2 regions of the Geodermatophilus sp. URMC 65 genome follow, and region 1 is predicted to be linked to the other one. Evidence: riboswitches for the same ligand, from Rfam matches in the RefSeq annotation. Region 1 holds a riboswitch; the other holds the start of a gene.
What was found. A riboswitch is a leader RNA that binds a small molecule or an ion and turns the genes downstream of it on or off. The one in region 1 is predicted to bind cyclic di-AMP.
Positions count from the first base shown of each region.

Region 1 (7,199 bases):
CGCGCTGTTCGACCGGCTCGTCTACGGCAAGCTGCGCGCGGCGCTCGGCGGCCGCTGCCTGGGCGCCATCTCCGGCGGCGCCCCGCTGGGCGAGCGGCTCGGCCACTTCTTCCGCGGCATCGGCGTTCCCGTCTTCGAGGGCTACGGCCTGACCGAGACCACCGCCGCCGCCTCGGTCAACCACGACGACGCGCTGCGCATCGGCACCGTCGGCCGGCCGCTGCCCGGCGTCGCGTTCGCCATCGCCGACGACGGCGAGATCCTCGTCCGCGGCGGCATCGTGATGCGCGGCTACTGGCAGAACGACAGGGCCACCGAGGAGGCCATCGACGCCGACGGCTGGTTCCACACCGGTGACCTCGGCGAGATCGACGCCGACGGCTTCGTCAGGATCACCGGGCGCAAGAAGGAGATCCTGGTGACCGCGGGCGGCAAGAACGTCGCCCCCGCCGTCCTGGAGGACCGGCTGCGCGCCCACCGCCTGGTCAGCCAGTGCATCGTCGTCGGCGACCAGCGGCCCTTCATCGCCGCACTCGTCACCCTCGACGAGGAGGCGCTGCCGCTGTGGCTGGCGGCCAAGGGCAAGGACCCCGGCCTCACCGCCGCCCAGCTCACCGAGGACCCCGACGTGCTCGCCGAGCTCGCCGCAGCGGTCGAGGACGCCAACAGGGCGGTGTCCCACGCCGAGGCGATCAAGAAGTTCCGCGTGCTCGGCACCGACTTCACCGAGGACAACGGGATGCTCACGCCGAGCCTGAAGCTCAAGCGCTCGGTGGTGCTCAAGGAGTTCGACGACGAGGTCGAGGGCCTCTACCGGAAGGACCCCGCCCCCCGTCCCTCGCACGCGTAGAGCGGGGCCGTCAGCCGTCGGGGTCGAGCAGGGCGGCGAAGGTGCCGGCGATCGTCGTCCACGACCACCGCTGCTCGACCCACGCCCGGCCGGCCGCGCCCATCCGGCGGGCGCGCTGCGGGTCGTCGAGCAGGCCGGTGAGGACGGCGGCCACGGACTCCGGGGAACGCGGGTCGCCCACCACGTGCCCGGTGACGCCCTCCCGCACCGTCTCCGGCGCGCCGCCGGAGGTGCCGGCCACCACGGGCCGGCCGCAGGCGGCTGCCTCCAGGTAGACCATGCCCAGGCCCTCGACGTCCAGCCCACCGCGGCGGGTGCGGCAGGGCATGGCGAACACGTCGCCTGCCGCGTAGTGCTCGGGCAGCTGCTCCGGTGGCACCGGCCCGGTGAGGACGACGGAGCGCTCCAGCCCGCGTGCGGCGACCTCCCGGCGCAGGCGGTCCTCCAGCGGGCCGCCGCCGACGAGCAGCAGCCGCGCGTCGGGGTGCCGCGCGAGCACCCGTGGCCACGCCGCGACCAGCACGTCCTGGCCCTTGCGCGGCACCAGACGTGAGACGCAGGCGACGACGGGTGCGCTGCCCAGCTGGTGGCGCGCCCGCACCGCCGCCCCGTCGGCGTCCGGGGTGAAGCGGTCGACGTCCACGCCGGGCGAGAGCTGCGCCATCCGGGTGACCCCGCCCAGCGCCGGCGCCAGCCGGGCACGCGTGTAGTCGCTGATGTAGGTCAGCACGTCGAGCCCGGCGGCGATCCGCCGCATCAACTGCCGCGCGCCGGGCAGCGCGACCCAGCCGGTCTCGTGACCGTGCGTGGCGCCGACCAGGCGGCGCACCCCGGCGTCCCGCAGGGCCGGGGCGAGCAACCCCAGCGGGGCCGCGGCGCCGAAGAAGGCGGTGTCGCAGCCGTGCCGGCGGGCCAACCCGGCCGCCGCGCGGGCCACTCCGGGTGTGGGCAGCAGCATGCCGGTCGGGTGGCGGACCACCTCGTAGGGCAGCGCGGCGTCGTGGGCCTCCCACCCGGGGAACCGGGAGGCGAGCACGACCAGCGACCCCGGCGGGCGGCGGGCCAGCAGTGCGGCGACGAAGGTCTGGATGCCGCCCTGGCGTGGCGGGAAGTCGTTGGTGACGACCAGCGTCCTCACCCGGCGTCCTCCAGCCGCTGCCAGTCCTCCGCGAAGGCGATCCGCTGCGCGCCGGTCGGGTGCGAACCGAAGAACCACTGCCAGGCCGCGGGCGGGTCCGGGTCGCTGAGGTTGGTGGCGGCCAGCGCGCGCTGCATCGCGATGAACGCCCCGGCGTCCCCGGTGAGGTCGAGCGCGCGCAGGTCGGCGCGCGCCTCGACCTGCCGCGACACCAGGTTCTGCACCGGCGTGCTCACCAGCCCGCCCACCGACAGCAGGAGCAGGACCAGGGGGACGACGGCCGGGTCCGCAGGCGACTGCGCGCCCCCGCGGCGCAGCAGCGGCGTCCAGGACAGCAGCCAGCCCGACAGCGCCACCGCGGCCGCTGTCCCCAGCGCCCCGACCAGGGTGCCGGTGAGCACGTCGCCGTGGACGACGTGGCCGAGTTCGTGCGCCACGATCGACTCGACCTCCTCGTCGGACAGCTGCTCGAGCGTCGTGTCGTAGAGGACGATGCGGCGGGTCGACCCGAAGCCGGAGACGTAGGCGTTGAGCGCCGTGGTCCGCCGGGAGGCGTCGGAGACGAGCACGTCCTGCACCGGGGTGCCGTTCGCCTCTGCCAGGTCGAGCAGCTCGGTGCGCAGCTCACCGGGGGGCAGCGGCTCGAAGCGGTTGAACGCCGGCTCGATGACCAGCGGGTAGAGGAACGACCCGACGACGACGAAGCCGGCCGCCACCGCCGCGGCCCACGCCCACCAGGTGCGCGGCGCCCGCCGCACCAGCCAGAGGAAGGCCGCCAGCGCGAGGGCGGTGAGGACCGCGCTGATGGCGGTCGAAACCGCGACGTCACGCAGCCACAGCCCCCAGCTGCGGATCGAGATGCCGTACCGGTGGCGGACCACCTCGGCATACGCCGACACCGGCAGCGTGGCCAGCCGGCCGAGGAGCACCACGGCCGCCGTGCCCAGCAGCGCCTGGGCGACCCACCCGCCGCCGACCGGTCGCGCCACGGCCCGCACCAGCCGCGCCCCCAGCGGGGTCAGCCCCAGGACGGCGGAGACGGCCAGGCCGAGCAGCAACGAGGTCAGCGAGGCCGGGCGCAGCGCCCCGGCGAAGGCCTCGGTCCGGGTGAGGAGTTCCGGGGGCAGGACCGACGCCGGGTCGACGGGCGTACGCCCACCCGACGGCTCGGGCAGCAGCGTCCACGGCGGGACCACGACGAGGACGACGACGAGCGCGGCGCCGAGCACGCCCGCGACCAGGAGCGCGACGCGAGCACCTGCCCGGCCTGCCCCGCTCACCAGGCCGATCCTAGGCGAGCCACCGGTACCGGCCCCGGACCCGCACTCGTCCGGCCCCTGCTCGGGCTGGCGAGGTCGAGGGGGTCCCGCTGGCCCCGTCCAGGGGCCCGCCCCCAGCCTGCGAGGGGGTGGGGAGGACGGGGTCCTTCAGGCGATGCGGCGCATCGCGGTGATGCCGCCCATCGAGTCGACGCTCACGACCTCCACCGGCTGGCCCGACGTCGAGGCGTGCACCATCTGGCCGTTGCCGATGTACATCGCCACGTGGCTGACGGGGCTGTAGTAGGAGATCAGGTCGCCCGGCCGCAGCTCGGACCGGGACACCGCGAGCCCATCGTCGCCTGCATCCGCGACGAGTGCGGCAGGCTGGTGCCGGCCGCGGCGTACGCGTACTGGGTCAGCCCCGAGCAGTCGAAGGCGTCCGGCCCGCCGGCGCCCCCCGCACGTACGGGTCCCCGACCTGCGCCAGGGCGGTGTCGACGGCGGCCTGCGTGGCGCCGGTGGCCGCGGCGGCCGGCGCGGCGGCGACCGGCTGGCCGGCGTGCGCGGCCACGACCTCCTGCTGCTGCGGCGCCGACAGGGCGTCGTACTGCGCCTGGTGGTCGGCGATGTCCGCCTCGAGCCGGGCCTGGCGGGCGGTGACGTCGTCGAGCGTGCGCTGGGCGGCGGTCTGCGCGGCGCCCGCGTCGGCGTGGGCCTGCTCGGCCGCGGCGGCGGACGCGGCGACCTCGCCGAGCACGTCGCTGGTGTGGCCGGCGACGACGTCGAGGGTCGCCAGCTGCGAGACGAACTCCTCTGCCGACCCGCTGGTCATCAGCAGGTCCAGCTCGGACATGCCGTCGCCGAGGTGAAGGCGGCGCGGGCGACCTGGCGGATCCGATCGTCGAGCGCGTCGAGCTGCGACTGGGCCTCGGCGACCGCCTGGTCGGCGCTCCGGACGGCGGCCTGCTGGTGCGTCAGCGTCTCGCCCGCCTCGTTGACCTGCTCGGTGACGACGTCGAGCTCGTGCGCGGCCTGGGCGACCAGCTGCGCGGCCTGCGCGGCGCTCGTGGCGTCCCCGGGTCCGCGACGGCGGTGCCCGGCAGCAGCGTCAGGGCGAGTGTGGCGGTGGCGCCCAGGACCAGTCCGCGGGCGATCCCGCGCGAGACGGTGGGCCGGCGGAACGCGACCGGGAGGTCGGGGTGGAACTGATCGACGGCATGCCCCAGGGCAGGGCGGGGGTCGCCACGGGCGGCGGCTCTCCGTTCTTCCTCAGCGACCGCCTACCGAGTTAGCTGACGGGTTCGGGCTGGGAAGAAGGCGCCCCATCTCTGCGCCCCGGCGGACCAGCGCGCGGGAGAACTCACCCCGGTGCTGCGGTGGGTCCCCGGTCCCCCCTCGGCGCCGGTGCGGCGCGTCGGGCGATTCGGCGGTGACCGGCCGAGGTCACCCTCGTGGGGGGTGACGACCACCCGGCCGGACCGGCCCACGGTCCGGGGGTTGTCGAAGAAGTGACGAACGGGGGTGCCGGGGACTGTGGGATCGTGTTCCTCCTGGTCGGCGACGTGCCGTCCGTCGCGCCCGGCTCGCGCGGACACCGGAGCACCCCGCTCACCCGGTGCGCCGCTGCGACCCCTGACCGCCGCCCCGCCGCTGCGGCGCGGCCCGCCGTGCCGGGGCCGGGCGGACCGAGTGCTGGTGGCGCAGCGGCGGTACCAGACCGGCGTCGGCCAGCACCTGGACGGCGCGCCGCTCGACCTCGTCGAACTCCACGACCACCCCCGGCGGCAGCACGACGACGTCCTCGGCGGACAGCCGGTCGTCCCGCCGCCCGGCCATCGGCACGACCGTGGGGTCGGCGCCCTGCCAGCCCGGTGGCGCCCCCAGCAGCACGGTGACGACGCAGTTGCCGCAGCCGGTACCGCGGGCGGTGCAGGTGTCGCAGTCGATGTACACGGTCCACTCCTCTGCTCTCCGACCCTCGTCGCGGGAGCCGTCCGTGGCCCCGGTCGATCCGGGCAGGACGCTAGGAGCGGGCACCGACAGTTCCGGCTCAGGCGCCGGCGTACTCCCAGTGCCAGGGTTCCTCGCGGCCGTTGCCCGGGTCGGCCCAGCGCGGGTGGAGGAAGCCGAAGCGGCCCGCGTTGGCCAGCATCCAGGCGTACTCCGGCGTCCCGAACCGCTCGACGCCACCGCAGAGGTCGACGGCCAGCCCCCAGCCGTGGTCGCTGGTGCCCGGCACCGCGGCCAGCGCCGGTTTCTCGCCGTACAGCTGCACCTGGCCGGCGTAGCTCCGGTAGGAGTCGGTGAGGCACAGCGGCGTCCCGAAGGCACCGGCGAAGGCGCTGCTCATCGCCTGGTAGGCCGCTGCCGCGTCGCAGCGCAGCACGTGGCCGGCGACCCCCAGCGGGCACATCGCGCTGAGCGGGATCAGCCCGTTCGGGAAGCCGCCCCACGCCCGCCCTCCGGACGTCTCGGGCGGGTACCGCACGTCGCCGCACTCGACCGGCAGCGCCCCGCCGGACGGTCCGGTCGCGGGGACGGCCGCGCGTCGCCCGAGGCTGGGCCGCCCGGCACCCAGCACCCGGTCGGCCGCCGGACGGCCGACCACCACGGCGCCGGCGCGGGCGTCGGCCGCCAGCACCGTCCGCCCGTCGAGGGCGATGCCCACGTTGGCCGGACCGGACCGCCCGGCACCGAGGAAGACCAGGTCTCCCGGGAGGACGTCGGCCGGGTCGACCGGCGTGGTCCCCGCGAAGAGCCCCGCCTGGTCGTCCGGGAGGTCGATGCCCACCGAGGCGTAGACGGCGTGCACCAGCGATCCGCAGGACCACGCGTCCGGCCCCGCCGCCCCGGGGACGTAGGGCAACCCCAGAGCGTCCACCGCTGCGCTGACCGCGGCGACCGCCTCGGCGGAGGGGACGACCAGGGCATCCGACGCGCCGGGCAGCCGGGCCACCCCGGCCTGCACTCCACCGCCGGACGCCGGCACCGGCACCAGCCCGTCGGGCAGGCCCGCCGCCGGGTCGCGCAGCGCCGCGGCCGACGGCGGCGCGACGCCGGCCGCGGCCAGCTCGCCGAGGTACCCGTGCCAGTCGGCCGCCGCCTGCCGGCCGGCTGCCCGCTGCTCCTCCCGCTGCCGACCCAGCTGCCGGTCGACGGCGGCGACGGCGGCCTCCAGGTCCCGGCTCGCCGCGGCCGCGGCCGCCTCCAGCTCGGCGGTCTCGGTCGTGAGCTCCGCAGCCCGCGCACGGGCGGTCTCCCGCGTCCGCTCCGCCTCCGTCCGCCGCGCCGCCGCCTCCTGCCGTCGACGCTCCGCCGCGGCTACCACCGCGGCCGCGTGCCGCTCGACCGCGTCGAGCAGGCCCCCCGCGGCGACGACGTCCCCCGGACCACCACCGGACAGCAGCACCGACAGCGGCGTGACCTCGCCTGCGTCCCGGTACACCGCCGAGGCGTGCCGGGCCACCTCGGCCCGGGCCCGAGCCAGCTCGGCGTCCGCCGCGACGATGTCGGCCTCCGCCTGCGCCGCGGCCGCCTCGGCAGCGGCGAGCGCCTCCCGGGCCGCGACGACCCGGGACTGCCGCTCCTGGAGGTCGGCCTGCACGTCGGCAGCGCGCCGCTGCAGCTCGTCGAGCTCGGGGCTGTCCAGGAGGCTGGCGGTCGCGACGGCCGGGCCCGTCGGGTCGGCTCCCGCGGGCGCGGCCGGCAGCAGCACGACGGCCAGCGCGACGACGCCCACGGACAGGGACGCCGCCGCGCGGCGGCTGGGGCGCCACCGGGAGAGCGGGTGCATGGACCACCTCTGCGAGTCGGGACCGCAGCGGTCCGGTGACGAGATGGTCTCGGGGGCCACGCGGGCGCGCCAGGGGACGGCGCACCGCTCCCCCCGGACGGGCGAGGTCCTCCCCCGCCCTCCCCGTTCCCCGGCGCGCGTCCCCGGGACTGTCAG
Region 1 covers NZ_CP199954.1:354,704-361,902, forward strand. The annotation lists gene ACWIX7_RS01635 (AMP-dependent synthetase/ligase) at 1-850, shown strand, start outside; gene ACWIX7_RS01640 (glycosyltransferase family 4 protein) at 861-1,988, opposite strand; gene ACWIX7_RS01645 (M48 family metallopeptidase) at 1,985-3,268, opposite strand; partial or broken gene ACWIX7_RS01650 (C40 family peptidase) at 3,416-3,669, opposite strand; gene ACWIX7_RS01655 (hypothetical protein) at 3,666-4,103, opposite strand; cyclic di-AMP (ydaO/yuaA leader) riboswitch at 4,513-4,672, opposite strand; gene ACWIX7_RS01660 (hypothetical protein) at 4,859-5,203, opposite strand; gene ACWIX7_RS01665 (D-alanyl-D-alanine carboxypeptidase family protein) at 5,301-7,043, opposite strand.

Region 2 (7,199 bases), 1.5 Mb from region 1:
GCATCCCGGTGCTCGGGTCGGCGGACGACGTCGAGAAGCTCGAGGTCGTCGAGACACCGGACGGCCCGGAGCTGCACTACTACGACAACCGCTTCCCCGTCGCGCCGGGCACCGAGCGCGGGACCCCGCAGGAGGTGCACGACCGGCAGCACTACGAGCTGGTCGACTGGCGGCGCGCCGACCGCGACCTCAACTTCCGCCGGTTCTTCGCGATCAACACCCTGGCCGGGTTGCGCACGGAGGACCCGGCGGTCTTCGAGGCGACGCACCGGCTCGTGCTGCAACTGGTCGAGGAGGGCGCGGTCGACGGACTGCGCATCGACCACCCCGACGGCCTGGCCGACCCCAAGGGCTACCTCGACCGGCTGGCCGAGGCCTCCGGCGGCCGCTGGACCGTGGTGGAGAAGATCCTCGAGCCCGGGGAGGACCTCCCGGAGTCGTGGCGGACCGCCGGGACGACGGGCTACGACGCCCTCGCCGAGGTCGACGACGTGCTGGTCGACCCGGCCGGGGAGGCGGTGCTGAGCGCGCTGGACACCGAGCTCACGGGCGCGCCGGTCGACTACGCGCGGCTGGTGCACGACTGCAAGCGCGAGGTGACCGACGGGATCCTCGGCTCGGAGGTGGCCCGGCTGGTGCGGGTCATCGGCGAGCTGCCCGGCGTTCCTCGGGAGCAGCAGACCGAGGCGCTGGCCGAGCTGCTGGCCAGCTTCCCGGTCTACCGCACCTACCTGCCCGACGGGCGCGAGCACCTGGACGCCACCGTGGCCGCCGTGCGGGAGCGCCGTCCCGACCTCGCCGCCGCGGTGGACGCGCTGCACCCGGTGCTCTCCCAGGCCGGGACCGAGGCGGCGACCCGCTTCGAGCAGACCAGCGGCCCGGTCATGGCCAAGGGCGTCGAGGACAGCGCCTACTACCGGTGGGCGCGGTTCGTGGTGCTCAACGAGGTCGGCGGCGACCCGGCGCGGTTCGGCAGCACGGTGCAGGAGTTCCACGAGGCGCAGCAGCGCCGCGTGGAGCGCAAGCCCGCGTCGATGACCACGCTGTCGACCCACGACACCAAGCGCAGCGAGGACACCCGCGCCCGGCTGGCCGTGCTCGCCGAGCTGGGCGCCGAGTGGGCCGACCTGGTCCGCGGGCTGCTGACCCGGCACCCGCTGCCCGACCGGCCGCTGGCGCACCTGGTGTGGCAGAACCTGGTCGGCGCCTGGCCGCTGTCCCGCGAGCGGGCGCACGGCTACGCGGAGAAGGCGGCCCGCGAGGCGGGGACGTCGACGACGTGGACCGACGTCGACGAGGAGTTCGAGACGGCGCTGCAGGAGATGGTCGACGCCGCCTACGACGACGAGCGGACGAACGCCGAGATCGAGCGGTTCGTCGCCCGCATCGCGCCGTTCGGCCGGTCCAACTCGCTGGCGCAGAAGCTGCTGCAGCTGACGATGCCCGGCGTTCCCGACGTCTACCAGGGCACCGAGCTGTGGGACCTCTCCCTGGTCGACCCGGACAACCGCCGTCCGGTCGACTACGAGCAACGCCGCCGGCTGCTGGCGCAGCTGGACGCCGGCGAGGTCCCCCCGGTCGACGAGACCGGCGCGGCGAAGCTGCTCGTCGTCTCCCGCGTGCTGCGGGCGCGGCGGGAGCACCCGGAGTGGTTCGCCGGGTACGAGCCGGTGGCGGCGACCGGGGTCGCCGCCGAGCACCTGCTCGCCTTCGACCGGGGCGGTGTGGTGCCCGTGGCGACCCGGCTGCCCGTGGGCCTGTCGATCGTCGGTTGGGGCGACACCGCGCTGCAGCTGCCGACCGGGGCCTGGCGGGACCTGCTCACCGGCGGCCGGTTCGTCTCCGACGCCGAGGGGCTGCCGGTGGCGGGACTCCTCGAGCGGCTCCCGGTGGCCCTGCTCGTCCGCGACTGAAGAAGGACCCCCTGCCCCCCACCGCTCGCAGGCTCGCGGCGGGGCCCTGCAGGGGGCCAGGGCCCTGGACGGGGCCACAGGCGGCCGGATTGAGACGCAGTTCACGTCCCCGCGGGTGCACGCGCGCCCGCGGGGACGTGACCAGGTGATCCGTTCGCTCCCGGTCCCGACGGCCGGCCGTGTCACCCCCGTTGCCCCGGGGGCACGAGGTGAACCGCCGTGACCTGACCGTTACCTTGTCCCGGCACCCCCCGTCCGGGACCGGGTGCCGGAGCCGATCCGCCGAACCCCGTCCGTCGGCCGCCGTACCTCCTGCACAGCCAGGACGGGGGTGGGGGACCCATCTCGGTGTCCGGCCGGTCCGGCCGGGCACCTCGGGGTGAAGCCGTGCGCGCACGGCCGGGGCACCGATCGCTCCGAACCCGACAGCTCACCTCGCAGGCGGCGGATCGGGAGTCCTCCATGCGTTCGTCCTCGTCTTCCCGCATGCCCGCACGCGCCCTGCGCCGCGGCGCCGTGGTGCTCGGCGGCGCTGCCGCCGTGTCCCTCGGCGTCCTCGCCGCCCCGGCCTCGGCGGCGGCCCCCAACGACTGGGACGCCGTCGCCCAGTGCGAGTCCAGCGGCAACTGGGCCATCAACACCGGCAACGGCTACTACGGCGGCCTGCAGTTCAGCCAGAGCACCTGGGCCGCGTTCGGCGGCACCGAGTACGCGCCGCGCGCCGACCTGGCCACCGAGGCGCAGCAGATCGCCGTCGCCGAGCGCACGCTCGACGTGCAGGGCCCGGGTGCCTGGCCGACCTGCGGCAAGGGTCTGGACCCCTCCGCCCCCGAGGCGGGTTCGGCTCCGGCCGCATCGGCCCTGGTGGCCGCCCCCGCACCGGCCGCCACCGGCGGGACCTACACGGTGCAGGCCGGTGACACGCTCGGCCGCATCGCCTCGGAGCAGGGCGTCGCGGGTGGCTGGCAGGCGCTGTACGCCGCCAACGACGACCAGCTGAGCAGCCCGGACCGCATCGCGGTCGGCCAGGTGCTGCAGCTGCCGTGAGGCGGACCGGCGGCCGGGGGACGCACTCCCCCGGCCGCCGGGTGCCGGTGACGGACTGGAACGGCCACCCTTGCGGGTCCTGCGCCGAGCCTGGCGACGGACTGGAACGGCCCCGCTGCAGGGTCCCGCCGCGAGCCTGCGAGCGGTGGGGGCCGCGGGGTCCTTCTTCAGAAGCGGATGGCGTCGATGACCCGCGCCCGGACGGCGATGACCGCGGGCAGCAGCCCGGCCAGCGCGCCCACCGCGGTCGCCGCGACCAGCCCCTCCACGGCCGCGGCCACCGGGAAGCCGGGGGTGTCGGCCAGCGGGACGCCGCTGTTGAGCAGCCGCTCCAACGGCAGGTTGCGCACCAGCACGACCGACAGCGCCACGGCGGCGAGCCCGGCGAGGAACGTGGCGCAGACGCTCTCCAGCACGATCGCGGAGAAGACCCGCGCCGAGGTCGCACCGAAGCTGCGCCGGACGCCGATCTCCCGGATCCGCTGGCGCACCGTCACCAGCCCGATGTTGAGCACGCCGAGCCCGCCGAGGACGAGCACGACGACGCCGGCCCCGCGGATCGCCAGGCGCAGCATGCCGAGGGTCTCCTCCAGGCCCTGCGAGTCCTGCCGGTAGGCGTCGACCTGCACGCCGCCGAGCGCGAGCCCGAGGTCGTTGGTGACCACCGCCATGACCTCGTCGGCCTGCTCCGGCGGCACCCAGAGCTCCAGCGTGGGTGGGCCGGACACCGTCTCCGACGGGTCGGCCGCGCGCGGCGCGTCCCACGGGCCGGCCGAGCGGTCCACCCGGTAGGCGAGCAGCTCGTCGGCGTACCCCTCGCGGACGACGCCGACGACCGCCGCGCGCACCGGGGTGCGGCCGCCGATGACGACCGTCGGCTGCGAGGAGAGGTCCGGGACGCCGAGCGCGCCGAGGAACGCCTCGTTGACGACGACGGCCGGGGCCAGGCTGGCGCGATCGCCCTCGCGCAGCCAGCGGCCCTCGATCGGCTCGATGCGGTGCAGCTGCCCGTAGGACGGCGAGACTCGCTTGGTCTGCACGGCCTGGGTGCCGCCGGGCAGCCGGAAGCGGGTCTCCTCGTAGCCGATGCTGGCCGTGGCGGTGATCCCGTACCGCTCGGTGAGGTCGGCGACGGCGGCGTCCCACTCCTGCGCGGCCGGCGGCATCCCGGTCTGCGGGTCGTACGCGGTGACCGCGATGGTCGCCGCGCGGCCGCCCATCCGCTCCCCCTGCTCCTGCTGCACCTGGGCGACGAGCAGACCCAGCGCGGTGACCGTCGTCATGGCGAAGACGGCGAGGAAGACGCCGACGAGGGAGAGCACCACGCGTGCCTTGTGCACCCGCACCTCGCTCCACGCCTCGGCGACGGTGGCCAGCACCGGGATCACGGCAGCGCCTCCTCGAGCGGGGCGGGCGCAGGGGCCGGGGCGACCAGGGTCGGCGTCGGGTCCTCCAGCGGCGTGAGCCGGCCGGCGTCCAGCCGGTAGCGACGGTCGGCCAGCCGGGCGACGTTCAGGTCGTGGGTGATGGTGACCAGCGCGGCGCCGCCCTCCGCGGCGGCCTCGGCGAGCAGCGCCATCACCTGGGCGCCGGTCTCGACGTCGAGGGCGCCGGTCGGCTCGTCGGCGAGGACGACCCGCGGGGAGCGCACCAGCGCCCGCGCGATGGCGACCCGCTGCTGCTCGCCGCCGGAGAGCCGCTCGGGGACGGTGTCGGCGCGCGCGCCCAGGCCGACCCGGTCGAGCAGGTCGCGCGCCGTCCGGCGCCGGTGCAGGTAGTCGCGGCCACGGGCGTAGAGCAGCGGCGCGGCGACGTTCTCCTCCGCGGTGCGCCGGGGCAGCAGGTTGAACTGCTGGAAGACGAACCCGAACACCTCGCCGCGCAGCCGGGCGCGGCGGCGGGCCCGCAGCGCGTCGGTCGGCTCCCCGTCGAGCAGGTACTCCCCGCCAGTGGGGGTGTCGAGCAACCCGAGGATGTTGAGCAGCGTCGACTTGCCCGACCCGGACCGGCCGACGATCGCCACGTGCTCGCCCGCGGCGACCTCGAGGTCGACCCCGGTGAGGATCGGCAGCACGCCGCCGTCGGGCAGCGCGACCTCGCGGCTGATGCCGCGCAGCGACAGGAGGCTCACGCCGCCTCCTCGCTGGCGCTCGTCGCCGGCGTCCGCCGGGCTGCACTGCCCATCGATGAGCTCGCACGCTCGCTCATCCGAACGGCCCCGCCATGCCCGGGCTCTCCACGGTGTCGTCGGGCACCGGCACGAACGCGAGCACCTCATCGCCCTCGGCCAGGCCCTCGCGCACCTCGACCTGGTCGCCGTCGGTCATCCCGAGCACCACGGCGCGCTGCTCCTGGGTGCCGTCGGCCCCGACCACCCAGACGTTGCCCTGCTGCACCGAGCCCTGGACCGCGGTCACCGGGACGACCAGCACGTCCTCGGCGACCCCGGCGTCCACGACCACGGTGGCGGCCATGCCGGCGAACACCGTCGTCCCGGCGGGGACACGGCAGCGGGCGGTCGTGCCGCCCTGCCCGGACCCGGTGGACGCCGGGTCGGCGCCGGCGGTGGCCTGGTCGCCGCCGGCGCCGTCCGTCGGGGCAGGGGCGCCCAGCGTGAGGTCGGTGCAGGTGAAGGGGGCGGGCCCGCCCTGCGCCTCGACCTGCGCGGTGGACGGCGGCGCGAGCAGCCGGAACTGGTCGTCCTGGGTCAGCGTCGCGGTGACCGACAGCGAACCCGGTGAGATGCCGGCGACCCGGTCGCCGACCGCGACGACCTGGTCGACCAGCACGTCGACGGCGGTGACGGTGCCGGCCGTGGGCGCGGGGACGCTCGCCGTCCGGACGAGCGGCGCGCGGGGCGTGCTGGTGGGGTTGCCGTCGGCGTCGGTGCCGGCGACCGGCTCGCGCTCCTCCTCCCAGCGGACCTCGAGCACCGCGTCACCCTCGTCGACGACGTCGCCGGCCCCGACCAGCACCCGCCGGACCGTGCCGGCCTTGGTGGCCTTGACCGGGACGGTGGCGTCGGCGACGACGGTGCCCTGGACGGTGACGGTGTTGGCGACCGTGCCGCGGGCGACGGGGACCACGGGGGACGTCAGGTCGACCGGCGGCGCCCCGCCCGAAGCCGGCGCCGCCTCGCCGGTGCCGCCGCGGAAGGCGAGCACCACGAGGGCGACGGCGATGACGGTCCACACCAGCAGGCGCAGTGCTGGGAAGACGACGGTGCGGACCGTGTTCATGGCGCGGCTCATGGCGCTCCTCGGGGCGGGGTGGTGCCCTCCGGCACCGGTGGGTGCGCACGGTAACGACACCACGACGGTCCGGATGGCCAGTGGCGCATGGCACGCCGGGATCGCGTGGTTGGCGGCCGTCCGCGGGGGCATGACCCCCCGCACCACCCATCAGTCCTCTGGAGGCCCCTGCATGTCCGCTGCCGTCGAGTTCGCCGTCTGGGCGCCGGTCCCGGAACGGGTCCGGCTGCAGGTCGAGGGGTCGGTGCACGACATGCGCCGGGAGGAGGGCGGCTGGTGGCGCGCGGAGGTCGAGGCCGGCCCGGAGGCCGACTACGGCTTCCTGCTCGGCGGCGACGACACACCGCGCCCGGATCCGCGCTCGCGCCGCCAGCCCGAAGGCGTGCACGGGCTGTCCCGCCGCTACGACCCCGCCTCGTACGAGTGGGGCGACCGCGCCTGGACCGGCCGCCCGCTGGCCGGGGGCGTGGTCTACGAGATGCACGTCGGCACCTTCACGCCCGAGGGCACCCTCGACGCCGCCATCGGGAAGCTCGACCACCTCGTCGACCTCGGCGTCGACTTCGTCGAGCTGCTGCCGGTCAACGGCTTCGACGGCACGCACAACTGGGGCTACGACGGCGTCCTCTGGTACACGGTGCAGGAGAGCTACGGCGGCCCCGCGGCCTACCAGCGTTTCGTCGACGCCTGCCACCAGCGCGGTCTCGGCGTCATCCAGGACGTCGTCTACAACCACCTCGGCCCGTCCGGGAACTACCTGCCGCTGTTCATGCCGATCTTCAGCGAGGGCGGCGCCAACACCTGGGGGAGCTCGGTCAACCTCTCCGGCCCGGACTCCGACGAGGTGCGGCGCTACATCCTCGACAACGCGCTGATGTGGCTGCGCGACATGCACGTCGACGGGCTGCGGCTGGACGCCGTCCACGCGCTGGTCGACGAGCGCGCCACCCACGTGCTCGAGGAGATGGCGCAGGAGGTCGACCGGCTG
Region 2 covers NZ_CP199954.1:4,594,897-4,602,095, reverse strand. The annotation lists gene treY (malto-oligosyltrehalose synthase) at 1-1,913, shown strand, start outside; cyclic di-AMP (ydaO/yuaA leader) riboswitch at 2,205-2,372, shown strand; gene ACWIX7_RS22315 (transglycosylase family protein) at 2,400-2,960, shown strand; gene ACWIX7_RS22310 (ABC transporter permease) at 3,128-4,348, opposite strand; gene ACWIX7_RS22305 (ABC transporter ATP-binding protein) at 4,345-5,091, opposite strand; gene ACWIX7_RS22300 (efflux RND transporter periplasmic adaptor subunit) at 5,165-6,211, opposite strand; gene treZ (malto-oligosyltrehalose trehalohydrolase) at 6,384-7,199, shown strand, end outside.
Region 2: linked by a shared signal. The riboswitch ahead of ACWIX7_RS22315 (transglycosylase family protein) and the one ahead of ACWIX7_RS01655 (hypothetical protein) in region 1 are both predicted to bind cyclic di-AMP.